Regions from separate parts of the Cytobacillus oceanisediminis genome, predicted to be linked through region 3. Evidence: predicted binding sites of a transcription regulator. Region 3 holds the regulator's gene; each other region holds the start of a gene.
The links. The regulator CtsR, encoded in region 3, represses protease genes until heat stress. The targets are predictions, from matches to a motif close to ATGGTCAATAAAGGTCAAACA.
Positions count from the first base shown of each region.

Region 1: a site for CtsR is predicted at 1,905-1,925, ahead of clpP (ATP-dependent Clp endopeptidase proteolytic subunit ClpP). Genes of this name have one in related genera too.
Region 2: a site for CtsR is predicted at 3,792-3,812, ahead of IRB79_RS09465 (ATP-dependent Clp protease ATP-binding subunit). Genes of this name have one in related genera too.
Region 4: a site for CtsR is predicted at 3,246-3,266, ahead of clpB (ATP-dependent chaperone ClpB). Genes of this name have one in related genera too.

Region 1 covers NZ_CP065511.1:4,995,324-5,000,775, forward strand. The annotation lists gene rpoN (RNA polymerase factor sigma-54) at 1-1,294, opposite strand, end outside; tRNA gene IRB79_RS25225 (tRNA-Arg) at 1,653-1,724, opposite strand; gene clpP (ATP-dependent Clp endopeptidase proteolytic subunit ClpP) at 2,030-2,635, shown strand; gene IRB79_RS25235 (HPr family phosphocarrier protein) at 2,679-2,936, opposite strand; gene whiA (DNA-binding protein WhiA) at 2,966-3,916, opposite strand; gene IRB79_RS25245 (gluconeogenesis factor YvcK family protein) at 4,035-5,012, opposite strand; gene rapZ (RNase adapter RapZ) at 5,009-5,452, opposite strand, start outside.
Region 2 covers NZ_CP065511.1:1,839,561-1,845,012, forward strand. The annotation lists gene IRB79_RS09460 (M3 family oligoendopeptidase) at 1-1,529, shown strand, start outside; gene IRB79_RS09465 (ATP-dependent Clp protease ATP-binding subunit) at 1,574-3,727, opposite strand; gene IRB79_RS09470 (YkvI family membrane protein) at 3,924-4,982, shown strand; gene IRB79_RS09475 (hypothetical protein) at 5,034-5,452, opposite strand, start outside.
Region 3 covers NZ_CP065511.1:352,034-357,485, forward strand. The annotation lists rRNA gene IRB79_RS01775 (23S ribosomal RNA) at 1-1,368, shown strand, start outside; rRNA gene rrf (5S ribosomal RNA) at 1,448-1,564, shown strand; gene IRB79_RS01785 (CtsR family transcriptional regulator) at 2,056-2,517, shown strand; gene IRB79_RS01790 (protein-arginine kinase activator protein McsA) at 2,541-3,089, shown strand; gene IRB79_RS01795 (protein-arginine kinase McsB) at 3,092-4,171, shown strand; gene clpC (ATP-dependent protease ATP-binding subunit ClpC) at 4,176-5,452, shown strand, end outside.
Region 4 covers NZ_CP065511.1:1,652,023-1,657,474, reverse strand. The annotation lists gene IRB79_RS08570 (alpha/beta fold hydrolase) at 1-159, opposite strand, end outside; gene IRB79_RS08565 (YjzD family protein) at 374-565, shown strand; gene clpB (ATP-dependent chaperone ClpB) at 636-3,233, opposite strand; gene IRB79_RS08555 (YjzC family protein) at 3,400-3,579, opposite strand; gene IRB79_RS08550 (undecaprenyl-diphosphate phosphatase) at 3,752-4,564, shown strand; gene argF (ornithine carbamoyltransferase) at 4,601-5,452, opposite strand, start outside.

The DNA of each region.
Region 1 (5,452 bases), 690 kb from region 3:
CCAGCTGATCCCGATATTTTGCAATCGTCCTTCTGCTGACAACCATCCCCTCTTGTTCCTTCAGCAACTTCACAAGCTCTTGATCGGATAAAGGCTTTTGCTTATTTTCCTCTTCAATCATTTTACCAATAATCGTCTTTACCTGCTGTGAAGATGTATTTTCATCAGATGTTGTTTTGATCGTGCTTGAGAAGAATGATCTCAGCTCATACGTCCCATATGGCGTTTGCGCATATTTTTCCCGGACAGCACGGCTGACAGTTGATTCATGTATTTCGAGTTCATCTGATATTTCCTTCATGGTCATCGGCTTCAGATGAGAAGGCCCTTTTATAAAAAAGTCCTGCTGTTTTTCAACGATTTTAAGTGTCACATTCGCAAGAGTCTCTTTTCTCTGCTCGATGCTCCTCATGATCCATTGGTAATCCTGGTGCTTTTCCTGTAAAAAGCGGCTGACATTTCGGTCTCCAGTGGCCGAAAACTTTTTATAATAGCCTTCATTAAAACTGATTTTAGGAAGCACTTCATCAAAAACACTGACGGAAAAAGAGCTTCCATCCCACTTAATAATCACGTCCGGTGTTATATATGCGGATTTCTCGCTTTGAAAGGATGAAGCCGGTCTTGGATTCAAGGTCTGCACGAGGTCGAATACCTCCTGAATCTCTTTTAGCTCCACACTGAGCTGCTTGGCAATCTCCTTCCATTTCTTTTCCGCAAAAAAGGTAAAGTAGTCATCTATAATGATTTCAGCCAGTTCATTTCTCTCTGGCAATCTCTTAATCTGCAGGGACAGGCACTCCTGAAGATTTCTCGCGCCAATGCCAGCAGGCTCAAGTTCCTGCAGCTCTTCAAGCATTTGTTCCACATTTTCAAGGGGCATCTGGAGAGTCTTGGCAGCTGTCTGCAGATCCCCTCGAAAGTAACCGTTTTCATCAAGGCTCTCAATAAGATGCTCAATCACTTTTTGTTCGTCCTTGTTTAATTTCAAATGAAGCTGCGATTTCAAGTATTCATCCAGCATCATCGTCTTTCCGCAGCCAATCTGCTCAATCCAATTTATTTTATCTTTTTCGACTTTTGTTCTCGTCAGTTTGACACGGTCATAACGGGGATCCATCGTCTTGACATGACCGGACTCTACTTTTAAAAGGGGATTTTCAAGCGCTTTGTTTTCCAGGAATGCAGAGAGCTCCTGTGTGCTGTATTGCAGAAGGGCAATCGCCTGCGTCAGCTCCTGTGTCATTGTTAATTTCATTGTCTGCTGCTGCCATAACCCAGCTTTCAAATTCATCATACATTCCCCCTGTCCCCATTTTACAATATTCCCGGTAAATGTTGTATGGAAATATCTTGGCAAATGTCAATCGCACCGGCACTTCTCCATCTTTCTGAATACTTCACAATATGCATGGCAGAGGGGAGAATATTCATTTTTTATGGTGAAAACTGCGGATTTTAAGGATTTTTTAGTAATTCAGGCTTAAATTCAGGAAGTTTTTTTGATTATGTGCGGATAGAGGAAATTTATTTGTGGATAAGGCCAATTTACTTGCGGATAAAATTTTTTATGTGCGCATAGGCCGAATTTATTTGCGGATAGCGTAAAAAGTAAAAACTCCCTGTCCATATCAGACAAGGAGTTTTGGCAGCGCCCTCGGCAGGAATCGAACCCACATCTCAAGAACCGGAATCTTACGTGCTATCCGTTGCACCACGAGGGCAAATATTTTAATAGATGGCTGACCATGCGCTCAGCCGCTACGATAACTAATTATATGATATGTTTATTCACTTTGCAAGCCTCCTTTTAGTTTAAAAATTGGAACAATGGGTATCATGGAATGAGATAGCACAGCACAGAAAAATGTGTCGAACGAATCAAACACAATTTCCATGCGATTCGTTTGACCTTAATTGACCATCAGTGTATCATGATAATACATAGGAGTTAAAAAATTTTCTTTACTTGGAAGAACATGCTTGTTCATCTTGTATGTTGACCTTATCTTGAAGGAGGAATTGGAAAATGAACTTAATCCCTACAGTCATTGAACAAACAAACCGCGGTGAGCGCGCTTATGATATTTACTCCCGCCTTTTAAAAGACCGCATCATTATGCTGGGAAGCGCAATCGATGACAATGTGGCAAACTCAATTGTTGCCCAGCTTTTATTCCTTGAAGCAGAAAATCCTGAAAAAGACATTTCCATTTACATTAATAGCCCGGGCGGAAGCATTACGGCTGGTATGGCTATTTATGATACGATGCAATTCATTAAGCCGAAGGTACAAACCATTTGTATCGGTATGGCAGCATCCATGGGTGCATTCCTTCTTGCTGCTGGAGAGAAAGGCAAGCGTTTTGCCCTTCCAAACAGTGAAGTCATGATTCATCAGCCGCTGGGCGGAGCTCAGGGACAGGCGACTGAAATCGAAATCGCTGCAAAGCGCATTCTTTTCCTTCGCGAAAAATTAAACACAATTCTTTCAGAGCGCACTGGACAGCCGCTTGAAGTCATTGCGAGGGACACTGACCGCGATAACTTTATGACAGCTGAAAGAGCTCTTGAATACGGTTTGGTTGACCAAATCATTACTAGAAACTCTTTAGATGAGAAGAAAGATAAATAATAAGCATAAAAAAACAACTCGCATCTTCCCGATGCGAGTTGTTTTAGTTTTCCTTCTGAATATAGTTTGACAGTGCTTCAAGAGCTTCGTTTTCGTCGTTCCCCTCAGCCTTGAGGGTAATAACTGATCCTGAGCTTACAGCCAGACTCATTAGCCCCATTATGCTTTTCGCATTTACCTTCTTTCCGTCCTTCTCCAGAAAAATATCGGATGAGAACCGATTGGCCTCCTGTACGAACAATGCCGCCGGACGTGCCTGTAATCCTGTTTTCAGCTTAACTTCAACCTGTTTTTCCGCCATTGTATATCTCCTCCCTGCTGATACCTCTGTCAGTGAGCATCTATAGTGTCGCCCGCCCGGAGTTTCTCAGCGATTTCATCTATTTTTCTTAATCTGTGATTAATACCCGATTTACTGATATTTCCGCCTGAGACCATTTCCCCAAGCTCTTTTAAGGTGACATCCTGGTAAGCTACACGCAATTCGGCAATTTCCCTCAGTTTGTCAGGCAGAACCTGAAGTCCGACAGTTTGATCGATGAACCGGATATTTTCCACCTGACGCAAGGCAGCTCCGATTGTTTTGTTTAAGTTCGCTGTTTCACAATTTACGAGTCGATTGACCGAGTTTCGCATATCGCGGACAATCCGGATGTCTTCAAATCGGAGCAGAGCAGCGTGTGCTCCAATAATATTTAGGAACTCCGTTATTTTTTCGGCTTCCTTTAAATAAGTGATATAGCCCTTTTTCCGTTCAAGCGTTTTGCTATTCAGCCCGAACGTATTCATCAGTTCACAAAGGGAGTCATTATGCTCCTTGTAAAGTGAAGAGATCTCTAGATGATAGGAGGAGGTCTCCGGATTATTAACCGATCCCCCGGCAAGGAATGCACCGCGCAGATAAGAACGCTTACAGCATTTCTTTTTTATGAGCTCATTGGAGATATCGTGTGTAAATACGAATCCCTCGCTTAAAATTTTCAGATCATCAAGAATTATGCTGGCCTGTTCCGTTAGCCTGACAATATAAACATTGTTCTTTTTCAGCCGCATTTTTTTCCGGACCAGGAGCTCAACCTGAACGTTGTAATTCCTTTTAATCAGTGTGTAAATCCTTCTTGCGATTGCTGCATTCTCCGTCTGAATATCCACAATCAATTTCCGGCTGGAAAAAGAAAGGGAACCATTCATCCTGATCAAGGCGGACAATTCCGCTTTTCCGCAGCAGTCTTTTATTTCCAGGTTCGTCAATTCTTTTTTCGTTTCCGAAGCGAAAGACATCCCTTCACCTCCTATCCGCAAAAGCGCTAAGCCAGTGGCATATAAAAAGATATTCTTAACTGAGCAAACGTATGCACAGTTTATTTTTTACCGGCAAAAGCCCTTTCACACCTATATATTACGCGTTAAAACGCCTATTGGTTTCATGTAAAAGCAAATTATAAAGCATCTGGGCAACTTCTTTTGTATCATGGCGAATGATCCCGCCTTCGTGGCTGACAATTTCACCATGCATAATTTCAAGGCCCAGTTCGGTAAGAGCACCTGTATCATACACAACAGGCTTTGCCATTTCCTCGCTGTACCGCTCCTGAATATGAGGAGGAATTTCTTCATTGTTTACCAGAATGGTATTGATAAAAGCACAGCCCATATGATCATATAGTGCTTTTACATGATCGCTTGCCGTATAATCGAGTGTCTCCCCTGCCTGTGTCATTAAATTGCATATATACACCTTTTTCGCTTTCGAATGACAGACCTCACGTCCCAGCCTAGGGACAAGCAGGTTTGGAAGAATACTGGTATATAAGCTTCCAGGCCCAATGATGATCATATCAGCCTGTCTGATTGCCTGCAGTGATTCAGGCAGGGCTTTAATATTTTTGGGCGTTAAAAATACCCGCTTAATTTTTTTACCGGAATAAGGAATTTTTGATTCTCCCGATACTATGGTCCCGTCTTCCATTTCAGCATGAAGGACCACACTCTGGTTAGCAGCCGGCAACACCTTGCCCCTTACGTTTAACACCTTGCTCATTTCCTGAATCGCATGAACAAAGTTTCCTGTAATCGAGGTCATTGCCGCGAGAATTAAATTGCCAAGCGAATGCCCGGATAACTCATTGGATGTCGCAAAGCGATGCTGGAACATCTCCTCAATGAGCGGCTCCACGTCTGAAAGAGCTGCCAGCACATTGCGGATGTCACCGGGCGGCGGAATATGAAGATCATTTCTCAATCTTCCTGAACTGCCGCCATCATCGGCAACTGTCACAATGGCAGTTATATCAACAGGGTATTGTTTTAATCCCCTTAAGAGGACAGGAAGCCCTGTTCCTCCTCCGATGATGACGATTCTTGGCTGTCGGTTCATTTGATGTTTTCCTTTCTCCTCTCGATGTCACGGTGCGTGATTGCCGTATGGTAATCCTTGCTGTAAAAGTCAGCGATATATTCTGTCAGCGCTACCGAACGATGCTGGCCTCCCGTACAGCCGATTGCAACGACCAATTGAGCTTTCCCTTCCCGTTTATAATGCGGAAGCATAAAGCTCAGCAGCTCCGTAACCTTTTCGAGAAATTTACTAGTTTCGGTCCATTTCAGCACATAGCTGGATACCTCTTCATCTAATCCTGTCTTCGGCCTCATATGCTCAATATAATGCGGATTCGGAAGGAATCGGACATCGAATACCAGGTCGGCATCAATTGGAATTCCATGCTTAAAGCCAAAAGACATGACGTTAACCGTAAATATTGTTTTTTTATTCAATGAGAATTCCGTTAGAATTTTCTCGCGCAATTCCCTCGGCTT
Region 2 (5,452 bases), 1.5 Mb from region 3:
TTTGCTATATCCGTCATTCAGTTGATACGAATGATGAATTTTACAAAGCAGAGCAGGATTATATGGATGAGATTCAGCCTGAAGTAGAAGGGTTTGTTACAAAGTATTATCAGGCTTTGGTTAATTCCAGGTTCAGGGCAGAGCTTGAAGAAAAATGGGGGAATCAGCTGTTTGCGCTTGCAGAAGCACAATTGAAGGTGTTCTCCCCAGAGATTGTTCCGCTTTTGCAAAAAGAAAATAAGCTTTCATCAGAGTATACTAAATTAATTGCCTCAGCCAAGATTGATTTTGAAGGTGAAGAACGCACTCTTGCCCAATTGGAGCCATTTACTGAATCTACGGATCGCGAAATGCGAAAAAAAGCAAGCGAAGCACGCTTTGGTTTCCTGGCAGATAATGAGAATGAGCTGGACCGTATTTATGATGAGCTTGTCAAGGTTAGAACAGAGATTGCCCATAAACTTGGATATGCGAATTTTGTTGAACTGGCTTATTTCCGCATGTACCGAACAGATTATAACGCGGAGATGGTTGCAAATTTCCGCAAGCAGGTGAAGGATTTCATCGTTCCAATCGCCACAAGGCTAAAGGAAAGGCAAAGAGAGCGGATTGGCGTTGACAAGCTGAAATTTTACGATGAAGGATTTGAATTTAAAACAGGAAATGCTGTACCGAAAGGCGATCCGGGATGGATTATTGAAAACGGACAAAAAATGTATGACGAGCTTTCCAGAGAAACCAGTGAATTTTTCTCTTATATGAGAGAAAATAATCTAATGGACCTGGTAGCCAAAAAGGGAAAAGCAGGGGGCGGCTATTGCACTTATATTGAAGACTATAAATCCCCATTCATTTTCTCTAACTTCAATGGAACTTCAGGAGATATTGATGTTCTTACCCATGAAGCAGGCCATGCATTCCAGGTGTATTCAAGCAGCCATTTTGAGATACCTGAATATAACTGGCCAACCTATGAAGCTGCTGAAATTCATTCCATGAGTATGGAGTTTTTCACTTGGCCATGGATGGAGGGCTTCTTTAAAGATGATACCGAGAAATACAAGTTTTCTCATTTGAGCGGAGGACTGCTATTCTTGCCTTATGGAGTATCAGTTGATGAATTCCAGCATTGGGTATATGAAAACCCGGAAGCATCACCTCAGGAAAGAAAACAGGCATGGAGAGAAATTGAGAAGAAATACCTGCCGCATAAAGATTATGATGGCAATGAGTATTTAGAGAACGGCGGATTCTGGCAGAGGCAGGGCCATATCTACAATTCACCTTTCTATTATATCGATTATACATTGGCACAGATTTGTGCATTTCAATTCTGGAAACGGTCCCGGGAGAATCAGGAAGCGGCATGGAAGGATTATTTGAAACTGTGCCAGCTTGGCGGCAGCAAGCCTTTCACAGGTCTTGTTAAAGATGCCGGATTGATTTCTCCTTTTGAAGAGGGCTGTGTCGAGTCTGTTATCGGAGAAATTGAAAACTGGCTGAATTCCGTGGATGATAAGAGTTTATAAAAATATAAGAAAGAGCCGGAAATTAATCCGGCTCTTTTCAATGCTTATTGGGGCAGGGGCTTAATGACAATTATTTCGTTTTCGAGATCGGCCTGCAATTGGCTATTTCCGCCATGATCAATGATGAAATCAGCAATCTTGTCTTCAAGTTCATCCTGGATGATCCTTCTTAATGGCCGTGCGCCAAAAGCAGGATGATATCCATCTGCTGCTAATTTCTCCTTGGCTTCCTGGGTAACAGTCAATTCAATATCCTGTTCATTTAATGTTTCCTGAAGCTCATTAAGCATTAAGTCGACAATTTTCAATAAATGCTCTTTTTCCAAAGCTTTAAACTCAATAATGCTATCAAAGCGGTTCAGGAATTCCGGCTTAAAGAAGCTGCCGAGCGATTCAAGAATGTTTGACTCCATGACGGCGTCAGCTGCGCCAAAACCAACATGGATTTCCTTTTGCCCAGCTCCTGCATTGCTTGTCATGATAATGACTGTATCTTTAAAGCTGACAGTGCGGCCCTGGCTATCTGTCAGGCGTCCATCTTCCAGTATTTGAAGGAACATGTGCTGTACATCTGGATGTGCTTTTTCTATCTCATCAAGCAGAATGATGCTGTATGGGTTTCTGCGTACCTTCTCAGTAAGCTGTCCGGCTTCTTCATGACCCACATATCCTGGAGGGGAACCGATAATTTTTGATACGCTGTGTTTTTCCATATATTCACTCATATCAAGCCTGATCATGCTGTCTTTTGAGCCGAATAGCTCTTGGGCAAGTGTTTTGGTCAGCTCAGTCTTGCCGACGCCTGTTGGCCCGACAAATAGAAAAGAGCCAATTGGGCGGTACTTTGATTTAAGTCCTGCACGGCTTCGGCGAATTGCCTTTGCAACTTTCCTCACGGCTTCCGCCTGTCCAATTACTTTTTCTGCAAGACTTTCCTCAAGGTTCTGCATTTTTTCCTGCTCATCTTCTGCTAATTTGCCGACAGGAATCCCAGTTTTCTTTTCGATAATCTCCTGAATATGGCTAACTTCAATAACTGGCCGTTCAGCCTTGTTGTCCCCGTTTAGTGCCTGCTGGAGCTTTAGTTCCTCTTCACGGAGTTTTGCAGCCTCTTCATATTTTTCTTCTTTTAAAACAAGTTCTTTTTGCCTGCTGATTACTTTCAGCTGTTTTTCAATATCTTCTGCTGGTATATATCCTGATTGAAGATTCATTTTAGAACCTGCTTCATCCATTAAATCAATGGCTTTGTCAGGAAGGAACCGGTCCTGAATATAGCGGCTTGACAGCTGCACACATGCTTTAATGGCATCTTCAGTAAAAGAAACATCATGGTAATCTTCGTATTTTTGTTTCAGTCCCATCAAGATTTCAATTGCCTCATTTGCAGCAGGCTCTTCTATTTGAACAGGCTGGAATCTGCGTTCCAATGCAGGATCTTTTTCAATTTGGCGGTATTCTTTTAATGTAGTGGCTCCGACCACTTGAAGCTCTCCCCGTGCAAGGGCGGGCTTTAGAATATTGCCTGCATCCATTGATCCTTCGGCTGAGCCTGCTCCAACAAGCAAATGAATTTCATCTATAAAGAGAATAATATTCTTCCGTGTCTGAAGCTCCGAGATCAGCTGCTTCATGCGTTCTTCGAATTGGCCGCGGATGCCTGTGTTTGCAACCAGGGATGCCACATCCAGCAAATAGACTTCTTTATTTTGAAGTTTCTTTGGTGCATTTCCCTCGGCAATCTTAATGGCTAGCCCTTCGGCAATAGCTGTTTTACCTACTCCTGGTTCACCGATTAAGACCGGATTATTTTTGCTTCTTCTATTTAATATTTCAATCATACGATTTATTTCTTCATCCCGTCCGATGACTGGGTCAATTAAACCGGCTTTGGCAAGCTGTGTAAGATTTCGTCCGAATTGATCGATAAATCCGCCATTGCCATGATTGTGTCCCGGCGCTTCTTTTAGACCATAGTTTTCATTTCCTTGAGAGGCAGCCATCTTCTTGAATAAATCCTCTAAAGGCATTTGGCCAAAACCTGAAAAACCACTCAAAGCAGGCCCAAAGGAAGTAAGGCTATGTTGCTTTTCAGTTTGATAACAGCTATGGCAAAGGTTTAGATTTCGTTCACTTCCATTCAATTTCAGTCTTAATTGTACATTTGCTTGTTTTGTTTGACATTTTTGACAAAGCATTTTGCATACCTCCATTAAAAGTTTGGTCTGACTTTGACTATATTTGACTTTATACCTGCATTATAATTTGACCTTCTTTGACTTTCAAGTATTTTGTTTTGGTATTTTTACCCATAACTGAAGTTTAGCCTTATTGCAAAAAGCTCGTCTTTGTTTGTACTAGCCTACATATATTGGAAAGGAAGGAGGAGATTAAGTGAAGACGAATTGGGGGGCAGCTTTCCAGATCGCTGCCGTTTATGTGGGAACCGTGGTGGGAGCGGGCTTTGCCACTGGCAGGGAGATTGTGGAGTTTTTTTCCCGATTTGGTTTTATCGGTTTAATTGGGATTATAATGAGCGGCTATATCTTTATTTTTCTCGGCTCCAAATTAATGAGAATCTCTGCACGAATAAAGGCCGCATCTTATCAGGAATTAAATGAATATTTATTTGGAAGATTTTTTGGTTCTGCCATTAATATATTGATGCTGTTTATGCTGCTGGGAGTTTGCGCCGTCATGCTGTCAGGAGCAGGAGCAGTGTTTGAAGAACAGATCGGCATCAGCAAGACTGCAGGATTGCTCATAACGATAGGGTTAACAATTATTACAATGATAGTGGGCATTCGCGGATTATTCGCTGTGAATACGTTTGTTGTTCCGATGATGATTGCATTTAGCTTTATTTTATTGTTCATAAGCATGAAGCTTCCTAATTTTGCAGAACAGGTCCTATTTATCCCATATGCTGAAGATGGATGGAAAGCGGTTGTGGCTCCGTTCTCTTATACGGCTCTGAATTTGACATTGGCACAAGCAGTATTAGTGCCTGTGGCTTCAGAAATAAATGATGATCGGACAATAAAGTGGGGTGGATATCTTGGAGGTGCCGCATTGACCCTCATCCTGCTTTCCAGCCATTTGACACTGATGATGCTCCCAAATCTGGAGGCTTTTGATATCCCAATGGCTGCAATTGTTAAGACATTGGCATCATCTTTCTATTGGATATTTGTTTTTGTCATCTATGGTGAAATTTTCACTTCTGTTATTGGGAATGTGTTTGGGATCGAGAGGCAGGTAAAAAAATATGTTTCCGTGCCGAGTATTATTATTGTGGGCTTTATCTTTGTAGTATGTTACTTTATCAGTTTGATCAATTATGGAACATTGCTTTCCTATTTATATCCAGTTTTCGGATATGTAAGTTTGACATTTATTATTCTTCTGTGGATGAAGCCATTCGATGATGGAAGTAAAGGCAAGAAAGCTTGATAAAAGCTAAATAAAAGAGATCCGTATTGCACGGATCTCTTATTCATTCCATTATTTTTGCGGCTCCTCTTTCATAATGGTTTTCGCCATCTGAAGGAAAGCATCTTCATGGTCAGCTTCTTCCTTATTGAATAGGGTAAGCTTCAGTGAAAGATCTTCGTTTTTCACAAGATAGGCTGAAACCTTCTCACCGTTTCCTTCAGCCTTCATTACAGTAGCATCTTTGTAAAAATTATCTGAAGGAGCTTCAGATGTCTGCACATTTTCGCTAACAGCTTCTAATTGTGCTTTTGTGTTTTCTTCGATCATGTTCCAATCTGCATCATTCGGAAGAAGTTCAATACGCATGAATACCTGATCATTTTCTGAAAGGTATAAGACATCTTTATTAGGCTCCTCGGCCGTTAATTCATAGGCTGGCAGAACGTAAATAGAATAATTTTGATTATCACTATGTTTCAGGAAGGCAG
Region 3 (5,452 bases):
AGGCTGAGCTGTGACGGCGAGGGAAATTTAGTACCGAAGTTCCTGATTCCACACTGCCAAGAAAAGCCTCTAGCGAGGGAAAAGGTGCCCGTACCGCAAACCGACACAGGTAGGCGAGGAGAGAATCCTAAGGTGAGCGAGAGAACTCTCGTTAAGGAACTCGGCAAAATGACCCCGTAACTTCGGGAGAAGGGGTGCTCATTAGGGTGCATAGCCCTGATGAGCCGCAGTGAATAGGCCCAGGCGACTGTTTAGCAAAAACACAGGTCTCTGCGAAGCCGCAAGGCGAAGTATAGGGGCTGACGCCTGCCCGGTGCTGGAAGGTTAAGAGGAGAGGTTAGCGCAAGCGAAGCTTTGAATCGAAGCCCCAGTAAACGGCGGCCGTAACTATAACGGTCCTAAGGTAGCGAAATTCCTTGTCGGGTAAGTTCCGACCCGCACGAAAGGCGTAACGATCTGGGCACTGTCTCAACGAGAGACTCGGTGAAATTATAGTACCTGTGAAGATGCAGGTTACCCGCGACAGGACGGAAAGACCCCGTGGAGCTTTACTGTAGCCTGATATTGAATTTTGGTACAGCTTGTACAGGATAGGTAGGAGCCTGAGAAGCCGGAGCGCCAGCTTCGGTGGAGGCGTCGGTGGGATACTACCCTGGCTGTATTGAAATTCTAACCCGCGCCCTTATCGGGGCGGGAGACAGTGTCAGGTGGGCAGTTTGACTGGGGCGGTCGCCTCCTAAAAGTAACGGAGGCGCCCAAAGGTTCCCTCAGAATGGTTGGAAATCATTCGCAGAGTGTAAAGGCACAAGGGAGCTTGACTGCGAGACCTACAAGTCGAGCAGGGACGAAAGTCGGGCTTAGTGATCCGGTGGTTCCGCATGGAAGGGCCATCGCTCAACGGATAAAAGCTACCCGGGATAACAGGCTTATCTCCCCAAGAGTCCACATCGACGGGAGGTTTGGCACCTCGATGTCGGCTCATCGCATCCTGGGGCTGTAGTCGGTCCCAAGGGTTGGGCTGTTCGCCCATTAAAGCGGTACGCGAGCTGGGTTCAGAACGTCGTGAGACAGTTCGGTCCCTATCCGTCGTGGGCGCAGGAAATTTGAGAGGAGCTGTCCTTAGTACGAGAGGACCGGGATGGACGCACCGCTGGTGTACCAGTTGTCTTGCCAAAGGCATCGCTGGGTAGCTATGTGCGGAAGGGATAAGTGCTGAAAGCATCTAAGCATGAAGCCCCCCTCGAGATGAGATTTCCCATAGCGTCAAGCTAGTAAGATCCCTGAAAGATGATCAGGTTGATAGGTCAGAGGTGGAAGCGTGGCGACATGTGGAGCTGACTGATACTAATCGATCGAGGACTTAACCAAGTCATTGGTGAATACTCGGCAAACACTTCTTCATGCATTATCTAGTTTTGAGGGAACGAAGTTTCTTCAAACCAAATAGTCCGGTGGCGATAGCGAGAAGGTCACACCCGTTCCCATATCGAACACGGAAGTTAAGCTTCTCAGCGCCGATGGTAGTTGGGGGCTGTCCCCCTGTGAGAGTAGGACGCTGCCGGGCATATGAAAGAGCACCTGATGGGTGCTCTTTTTTGTGTGTTTTGGATGATTTACTGAATCTAAATATCTTATTTGGACTCTCCTTTTTAAGGGAAAATAATATATACGTCACTTCGGCAAAAATATGTGCCACTTTCACTCAGATATGCGCCACTCCTTTTCTGCGGCCTGTTTTAAAAGTCAAATCCGTTCTCTGGAAAGCTAAATTATGCCTAATTATTCCGTCCGAACAACAAGTCAGGACAGCTAACCCGTATCACCTGTCCATCTGGTAATCAAGCACAAACACACCATCCCTCCAAAGAAAATTCTTCCACCCAAGCACAAACCCGCCCAATCAAAAATATATTGTTATCGACATTAACTTCCATTTTCAGGTTTGGGAAGTCAAAAAATGGGGGAAAATTATTAATACCCGCCAATTGCAAGAAATTACATAAATCATGTATAATTAATGTCAAATATAGTCAAAGTCAGATAGGGGGAGGCCTGGTGAGGAATATATCCGACATAATTGAAAATTACCTAAAACAGGTTTTAGAGAAGAGCGAAAGGGAAATTGTGGAAATTAAAAGAAGTGAAATTGCTGATAAGTTCCAGTGTGTTCCTTCTCAGATCAATTATGTGATCAACACCCGTTTCACGATTGAGAAAGGCTATGCAGTAGAAAGTAAGCGGGGAGGCGGGGGCTTCATTCGGATTATGAAAGTCCAGTCCTATGACCATGCTGATTTAATTGACCAGTTAATTTCATTGGTGCAGAGCAGGATTGCCCAGAGCAGTGCAGAGAATGTCATTTACCGTCTGGTAGAAGAAGAGATAATAACACATAGGGAAGCTAAAATAATGCTTAGTGTTATAGACCGTTCTGTCCTGTATATTGATCTTCCATTCAGGGATGAGCTGAGGGCAAGAATGCTTAAGGCAATGTTAACCACATTGAAATATAAATAGTAGGGAGCTGGAGAGGTGAAGTCATGATTTGTCAGGAATGTAATCAAAGGCCGGCCACACTGCACTTTACAAAAGTTGTAAATGGCGAGAAAGCAGAGTTTCATCTTTGCGAGAAATGCGCACAGGAAAAAGGTGAAATGTTTATGCTGGGCAGCGGGTCTGGTTTTTCAATAAATAACTTGCTTGCTGGCCTTCTGAATATCCAGCCTGCCTTTCAGGAATCGGGTCAGGATCCTTTTCAGCAGGAGAAAGTCCTGCAGTGTGAGCAATGTTCCTTGACCTTTCAGCAGTTTATTAAAGTAGGCCGCTTTGGATGCGCCAACTGCTATGAGACTTTTAAAGATCAATTGAACCCTATTCTTAGAAGGCTTCACAGCGGGAATTTCTCACACAGCGGAAAAATTCCTGCACGAATCGGGGGAACCATTCACTTGCGAAGGAATATTGATGATTTAAAAAATAATTTAAAAGAAATGATTGCCAAAGAAGAGTTTGAAAGAGCGGCAGAATTGAGGGACGAAATAAGGAAACTGGAAAAGCAGCTCAATGCCGATCAAAAGGGAGGGGAGTAAGCTTGTCGCTGGAACGTTTCATGAATCAAGCTATTAGCTCCTGGATGAGTGCGGAAGGCCCTGATTCCGATATTGTTTTAAGTTCACGAATCAGGCTCGCCCGCAATATGAAGCAATATAAATTCCCTACTGTATTTTCAAATGAAGAAGCAGAAGCGGTCATTGAAAAAATAAAGGCGAGGGTGGAGCATTATTCTTTTTCAAAACTTGGGGAAATGGAGCTTTTATTAATGGATCGCCTTCAGCCGCTTCAAAAAAGAGTGCTGATGGAAAAGCATCTGATCAGTCCCCATCTTGCTGAGAATTCAACTTATGGTGCCTGCCTTCTTTCTGAAAATGAAGAAGTCAGCATCATGATTAATGAAGAAGACCATATAAGAATTCAATGCCTGTTTCCAGGGTTTCAGCTTTCTGAAGCCTTAAGTATGGCGAATGAAATTGATGATTGGCTGGAGGAAGAAGCCGATTATGCATTTGATGAAAACATTGGCTTTTTAACAAGCTGTCCAACAAATGTAGGAACAGGGCTCAGGGCATCGGTTATGATGCATTTGCCGGGCCTAGTTCTCACACAGCAAATGAACCGGATTATTCCGGCAATTAGCCAGCTTGGTTTAGTTGTTAGAGGAATTTACGGGGAAGGCAGCGAAGCTTTAGGTAATATCTTTCAAGTTTCAAACCAGATCACTCTCGGAAAATCAGAAGAGGATATCGCTGAGGATCTGAAAAGTGTTGTCAGTCAGCTGATTTCTCAGGAAAGATCGGCAAGGGAAGCATTAGCAAAGACTTCTAACATACAATTAGAAGACAGAGTCTTCCGCTCTTATGGCATTTTATCAAATAGCCGGATCATTGAATCAAAGGAAGCAGCACAATGCTTGTCTGATGTTCGCCTGGGGATTGATATGCAGTACATCAAAAACATATCAAAAAATATTTTGAATGAGCTGATGATCCTGACACAGCCCGGATTCCTGCAGCAATATGCAGGCGGGCCGCTCAGGCCGCATGAACGCGATATCCGCAGGGCTTCATTAATTAGGGAAAGATTAAAAATGGAAGATCAAGAGTTGGGAGGATGAAAACATGATGTTCGGACGATTTACGGAAAGAGCTCAAAAAGTATTGGCTTTAGCACAGGAGGAAGCAATCCGTTTAGGACATAACAACATCGGGACAGAGCATATTCTGCTGGGACTTGTACGCGAAGGTGAAGGCATTGCAGCAAAAGCTCTCTATGCTTTAGGCCTCGGCTCTGATAAGATCCAAAAAGAGGTTGAGAATTTAATAGGCAGGGGGCAGGATGCTTCCCAGACCATTCATTATACACCACGTGCCAAGAAAGTCATTGAACTTTCCATGGACGAAGCAAGAAAGCTTGGCCATTCCTATGTAGGAACAGAGCATATCCTGCTTGGCCTGATCCGTGAGGGTGAAGGAGTTGCAGCGAGAGTCCTGAATAATCTTGGAGTCAGCCTCAATAAAGCTCGCCAGCAAGTGCTTCAGCTATTAGGAAGCAATGAGTCCGGCAGTCATCAGGGTGGCTCCGCAGCCAATGCGAACACACCGACACTGGATGGATTGGCACGTGACTTGACTGCTATTGCCAGAGAAGGAAGCTTGGATCCGGTTATTGGACGAAGCAAAGAAATTCAGCGTGTAATCGAAGTATTAAGCCGCAGGACGAAAAATAACCCAGTTCTTATCGGTGAGCCTGGGGTAGGTAAAACAGCCATCGCAGAGGGCTTGGCACAGCAGATCATTAATAATGAAGTGCCTGAGACTCTTCGTGATAAAAGGGTTATGACGCTTGATATGGGTACAGTAGTTGCCGGAACAAAGTATCGCGGTGAATTTGAAGACCGCTTGAAGAAGGTAATGGATGAAATCAGGCAGGCCGGAAACATCATTTTATTTATTGACGAGCTTCATACATTAATAGGTGCAGGCGGAGCAGAAGGTGCGATCGATGCTTCCAACATCTTAAAGCCTTCTCTGGCCCGCGGTGAACTTCAGTGTATTGGTGCAACAACTCTTGATGAGTACAGAAAATACATTGAAAAGGATGCGGCACTTGAAAGAAGATTCCAGCCTATTACGGTTGATGAGCCGACTGCGGAAGAATCGGTACAGATTCTTGAAGGTCTTCGTGACCGTTATGAGGCACACCATCGCGTGACGATTACGGATGCAGCCATTCAAGCCGCTGTAAAACTATCAGACCGCTACATCTCAGACCGCTTCCTTCCGGATAAAGCGATTGATTTAATTGACGAAGCGGGTTCAAAGGTAAGACTTCGCTCTTACACTACACCTCCAAACCTGAAAGAACTGGAGGTTAAGCTGGAGGATGTAAGGAAAGA
Region 4 (5,452 bases), 1.3 Mb from region 3:
TATTAGTGAATGTTTCCCTTCATTTTGAGTCCAAAAACTGCAGTTTCTGTCAACAAAGTGCCGATCATCCCCAATAATCAGGATACCGAAACCACTAGGTTTATCTGGGTAATGAATCATGCACCATTCTGTATCCAGCTGGAAGTTCCGGCTTTCCATAGTAAAACTCCTTTGCAAGTTTGTTCATAATAATGTATGTGAGTAAAATTAAAATGAATGGGGGATTTGCCTAGTTTTAGACAAGTTCATTATGAAGCAGGCTGTATACAATCAGAGAGCTGAAAAGTACATGTATAGGATGTAAAAATAAATTTATTTCTTTAATAGCTTATGCTAATATGAAAAGGGATTAATTATGTTAGAGGTGAAATAGATGAGATACTTTTGGACATTTTTCTGGACTTTCCTTCTTGTTCAAATGTTAACGTACGTAGTTTCTTCAATGCTTGGAGCGCCTTATGATTTTGTAACCGGCACCATTCTGGCGGTTGGGACAACTGTTTTAATTTTTGTTGTCGCTTCCATCATTCCTGAAGGTCCTGTTGAGAAAGAAGGACTTCATTAATCTGCAGCTTATGCAGGAAATGAAAAGAGTCATCCTGATTGATTCAGGATGATTCTTTTCATTTGTGGCCTTATTTTACCAGCAATTCAATTTTGCCATTATCTGCGGATATGACAACTTCACTGTAATCTTTAATTTCACCTGCTATTATTTTGCGGGCGAGTGCTGTTTCAACGTTCCTTTGAATAAAACGTTTGAGCGGCCTGGCTCCATAGACGGGATCAAATCCGTTTTCTGCAATATATTCTTTGGCATTATCATTTATACTCAACTTAATATGCTGATCAGATAATCTTGCTTGAAGGTGAGTAATTAATTTTAAAACAATACTCTTTATTTCATTAAGAGCTAGAGGCTTAAACAGAATAATTTCGTCCACTCTGTTTAGAAACTCTGGACGGAAATGGCTCCGCAGCTGTCCCAGTACATTGTTTCTGGTTTCTTCAGATATATCTACCTCACCAGCAGAACGTTCCAGAAGAAAATGGGAGCCAATATTGGAAGTCATAATAATAACGGTATTTTTAAAATCAACCGTGCGGCCCTGTGAGTCAGTGATTCTTCCATCATCAAGCATCTGCAGGAGGATATTGAATACTTCAGGATGTGCCTTTTCAATTTCATCAAGCAGGATTACTGAGTATGGTTTCCTTCTGACAGCTTCTGTCAGCTGACCGCCTTCCTCATATCCTACATACCCCGGAGGAGCACCAATCAATCTTGACACAGCATGTTTTTCCATATATTCGGACATATCAACTCTGATTATTTGTTCTTCACTATCGAATAGTGACTGTGCAAGTGCCTTAGCCAATTCTGTTTTTCCCACTCCAGTTGGGCCCAGGAAAATGAAGGAGCCAATGGGGCGATTCGGATCTTTAATTCCTGCCCTTGCCCTAAGGACAGCATCTGACACAAGCTCTACAGCTTCATCCTGGCCAATCACTCTTTCATGAAGAATGCTTTCAAGACGAAGCAGCTTTTCACGTTCTCCTTCAACAAGTTTAACCACTGGAATACCTGTCCACCTTGCCACAATGCCGGCAATTTCTTCTTCTGTGACTTCCTCTCTCAGCAGCCGGTCCCCTTGATTCTCGTTAACTGCACTTTCAAGCTCTTTCAATTCCTTTTCCAAAGAAGGGATTCTTCCATGGCGCAGTTCTGCAGCTTTATTCAAGTCATAATTATTTTCTGCTTCTTCCAGTTCACGGCGCATTTTCTCAAGCTGCTCCCGTTTTTCCTGGACTTTCTGGATTCCTTCCTTTTCAAGCTGCCATTTTGCTTTCATGCTGTTAGCCTGGTCTTTTAATTCAGCCAGTTCTTTTTGCAGGCCTGCAAGTCTCTGCTTGCTCCCTTCATCACTCTCTTTTCGTAAAGCTGCTTCTTCTATCTCAAGCTGCATGACTCTTCTTGTAACTTCATCCAACTCTGATGGCATTGAATCGATTTCCGTCCTGATCATGGCACAAGCTTCGTCAACCAAGTCAATCGCTTTATCTGGAAGGAACCGGTCTGTAATATACCTGTCTGACAAGGTTGCGGCAGCCACTATAGCGCGATCGTGGATATTGACTCCATGATGGATTTCAAAGCGCTCCTTCAGACCTCTGAGAATTGAGATTGTATCCTCTACATCCGGCTCCTGCACCAATACCTGCTGAAAACGCCGTTCCAGGGCAGGGTCTTTCTCGATATATTTGCGGTGCTCCTCAAGTGTGGTAGCTCCTATGCAGTGCAATTCTCCCCTTGCAAGCATAGGCTTCAGCATATTCCCTGCATCCATTGCTCCTTCTGTCTTGCCCGCTCCAACAATGGTATGAAGTTCGTCAATAAAAAGAAGAATTCTGCCTTCGCTTTTCTTAACCTCATTTAATACAGCTTTCAGTCTTTCTTCGAATTCACCCCGGAATTTGGCCCCGGCAATTAAAGAGCTCATATCCAGAGCAAAAATGGTTTTATCCTTGAGGCCCTCAGGCACGTCTTTACGTACAATTCTTTGTGCCAAACCTTCGACAATAGCTGTCTTTCCTACCCCAGGTTCGCCTATTAAAACTGGATTATTCTTGGTTTTCCTTGAAAGGATGCGAATGACATGCCTGATTTCACTATCCCGGCCAATTACAGGATCAACTTTCCCCTGTTTCACCTCTGCAACAAGATCTCTTCCATATTTTTTTAGTGCCTCATATGTTGATTCCGGATTTTGCGATGTCACCCTCTGATTCCCCCTAATCTCCTTAATCGCCTGCTCCACTAGTTCTTTATTGATTCCGTATGACTTTAAAACTGCTGCCGTTTCGGTTTCCTCTGCTGCAGCAGCCATGAAAACATGCTCAACTGACATGAAATCATCCTGATAAATCTTCATATAATTTTCTGCTTCCGCCAGGAGCCGCTGCAGTTTACTGGTTATATACAATTTTCCTTGTTCTGTACCTGAACCGGACACTTGTGGTTTTTTCCTCAGTGCTTCCTGCATTTTATTATTAAAAGAATCAGCCGGAATCTGCATTTTTGACAATATTAATGAAATCAGGCTGTTTTCCTGCCCCATTAAAGCCAGGAATAAATGGGCTTCATCCACCTCCTGATGCTGCTCGCGCAACGCTATGGACTGTGCATTTAATAACCCTTCCTGAAGCCGCTCTGTCATCCGATTTAGATCCATTATGCAACCTCCTTTTTGACCTTTTTTGACCTTTTAGTTTTATTATAATCCAATCTTTTCATATGTAAAGTTTCCAGCAGTTTATTCTCAGTCGAAAAAGCCATCCGCAATTGGGATGGCTCTATTTTTTATACTATTTCCCCATCTTCTTGGTAAATAATCAAAATCAAGGCTTTCTTTTATACGTCCAAATCCGGTTATGATTGGATGTTTCCGGAAATTGGTCTCCAGCTCTCATTTTAAGCATTTGAGGATTATTCACGTTACTACCCGTTTCGCCAATTTCTATATAAATTCCATTATTAGGTGCTTTCTGGCCAGGCTTAAATTGTCTGTTTTGCCCCATGCTGAATACCTCCTTTAATCGTAAATCACTTATTATTATTTCCACTCTTGCATCTCTCATGAGGGAAACTATTGGCATCGCGTAGAAGCAATGAAAAGGATATCACTTTACTCTGCCGTCCTTTTTATAGTTAAATGGGGAGGTATGAGATTTCATTATGGGGGATTTACTTGTGACTGATTTTCTGACATTGCTTAAATACTTGTTTTTGGGATTGTTTCAGGGATTTACAGAGCCTATTCCCATTTCATCGAGCGGGCACCTGGAGATTGCCCAGCATTTTTTCGGCCTTGACATCAAAGGGCTTAGCTTTGCCCTCCTGGTAAATACAGCCTCATTATTGGCTGTACTGCTTATATACAGGGAAGATATTATGAGACTGATCCGAAATGGCCTTGCATATATTACCACCAAAGATAAACAGGCGGAATCAGACTTTCGGTTTATCATTTACTTGATAATTGGAACCATTCCTGCAGGAGTCATCGGAATTTTGTTCGAGGATTTTATCGATACCCACCTTGCAAATATAAGAACTGTTGGGATTACTCTTATCGTGACTGGACTTGCGCTGTGGCTGATCCGTAATTTACGCGGACGGAAAAATGATGCTGAATTATCTTATAAGGATGCAATCATTGTAGGACTTGCACAGGCAGTTGCCCTGATACCGGGAATCAGCCGTTCCGGTGCTACCATTGTAGCCGCAATGGGGCTTGGGATGAAACAGGAAACAGCTTTAAGGTTTTCTTTCCTTTTATATATCCCGGTAAGTGCCGGCGGAATGATACTAGGTTTTAACGACATAATAACGGATCCCAATTTATCTAAATATGCTTTGCCCTATACAATTGCCTTTATTGCCTCACTGGCTGCATCTTACTTTTCGCTGAAATGGTTTATGAATATTATGGCTAAAGGGAACCTGAAGTATTTTGCGATTTATTGTTTTATTGTTGGGCCGCTTGTTTATTTCCTATCTTAATGAAAAAGCCTTCTCAGCGCTGAGAAGGCTTTTTCATTATAATATCTCTGAAAGAATGGCTTTTTGAACATGAAGTCTGTTCCCAGCCTGCTGAAAGACAGCGGAATTGTTTCCATCAATGACTTCCGCTGAAACTTCCTCACCGCGATGAGCAGGCAGGCAATGCAAAAAGACGTAATCTTTTTTGGCTTTTTGGACAAGATATTCATTAACCTGATAATCAGCAAAGTCTTTCAGCCTCTGTTCATTCTCAGCTTCCTGTCCCATGCTCGTCCAGACATCTGTATAGACGGCATCGGCATTAGCAACCGCTTCTTCAGGGTTAGATGTTACGATTACCTTTGAACCGCTTTGTTCAGCAAACTCTTGTGATTGCTGGAGAACAGATTTATCTGGTTCATACCCTTCAGGACAGGCAATCGTGATATTTACCCCCATCTTGGCAGAAGCAATCATTAAAGAATGGGCCACATTATTGCCATCGCCTACATATACGAGGGTTTGGCCTTTTAACTCCCCATTTTTCTCTTCGATTGTAAGGAGATCGGCAAGAGCCTGGCATGGATGATAAAGATCGGTCAAGCCGTTAATAACCGGAATGTCCGCATGATGAGCCAGTTCCTGGATCTTCGCATGGGAGAATGTGCGGATCATAATCGCATCAACATACTGTGAAAGCACTTTAGCTGTATCCGCAATGCTTTCTCCTCTTCCCAGCTGCAGATCCTGGCTATTTAAATATAAGGCATGGCCCCCAAGCTGCAGCATCCCTGCTTCAAAGGAAACTCTTGTACGTGTAGATGACTTTTCAAAAATCATGCCAAGAATTTTGCCTTTTAGGATGGAAGTTTCTGCACCCTGCAGATGAGCTTCTTTTAATTGCTTTGC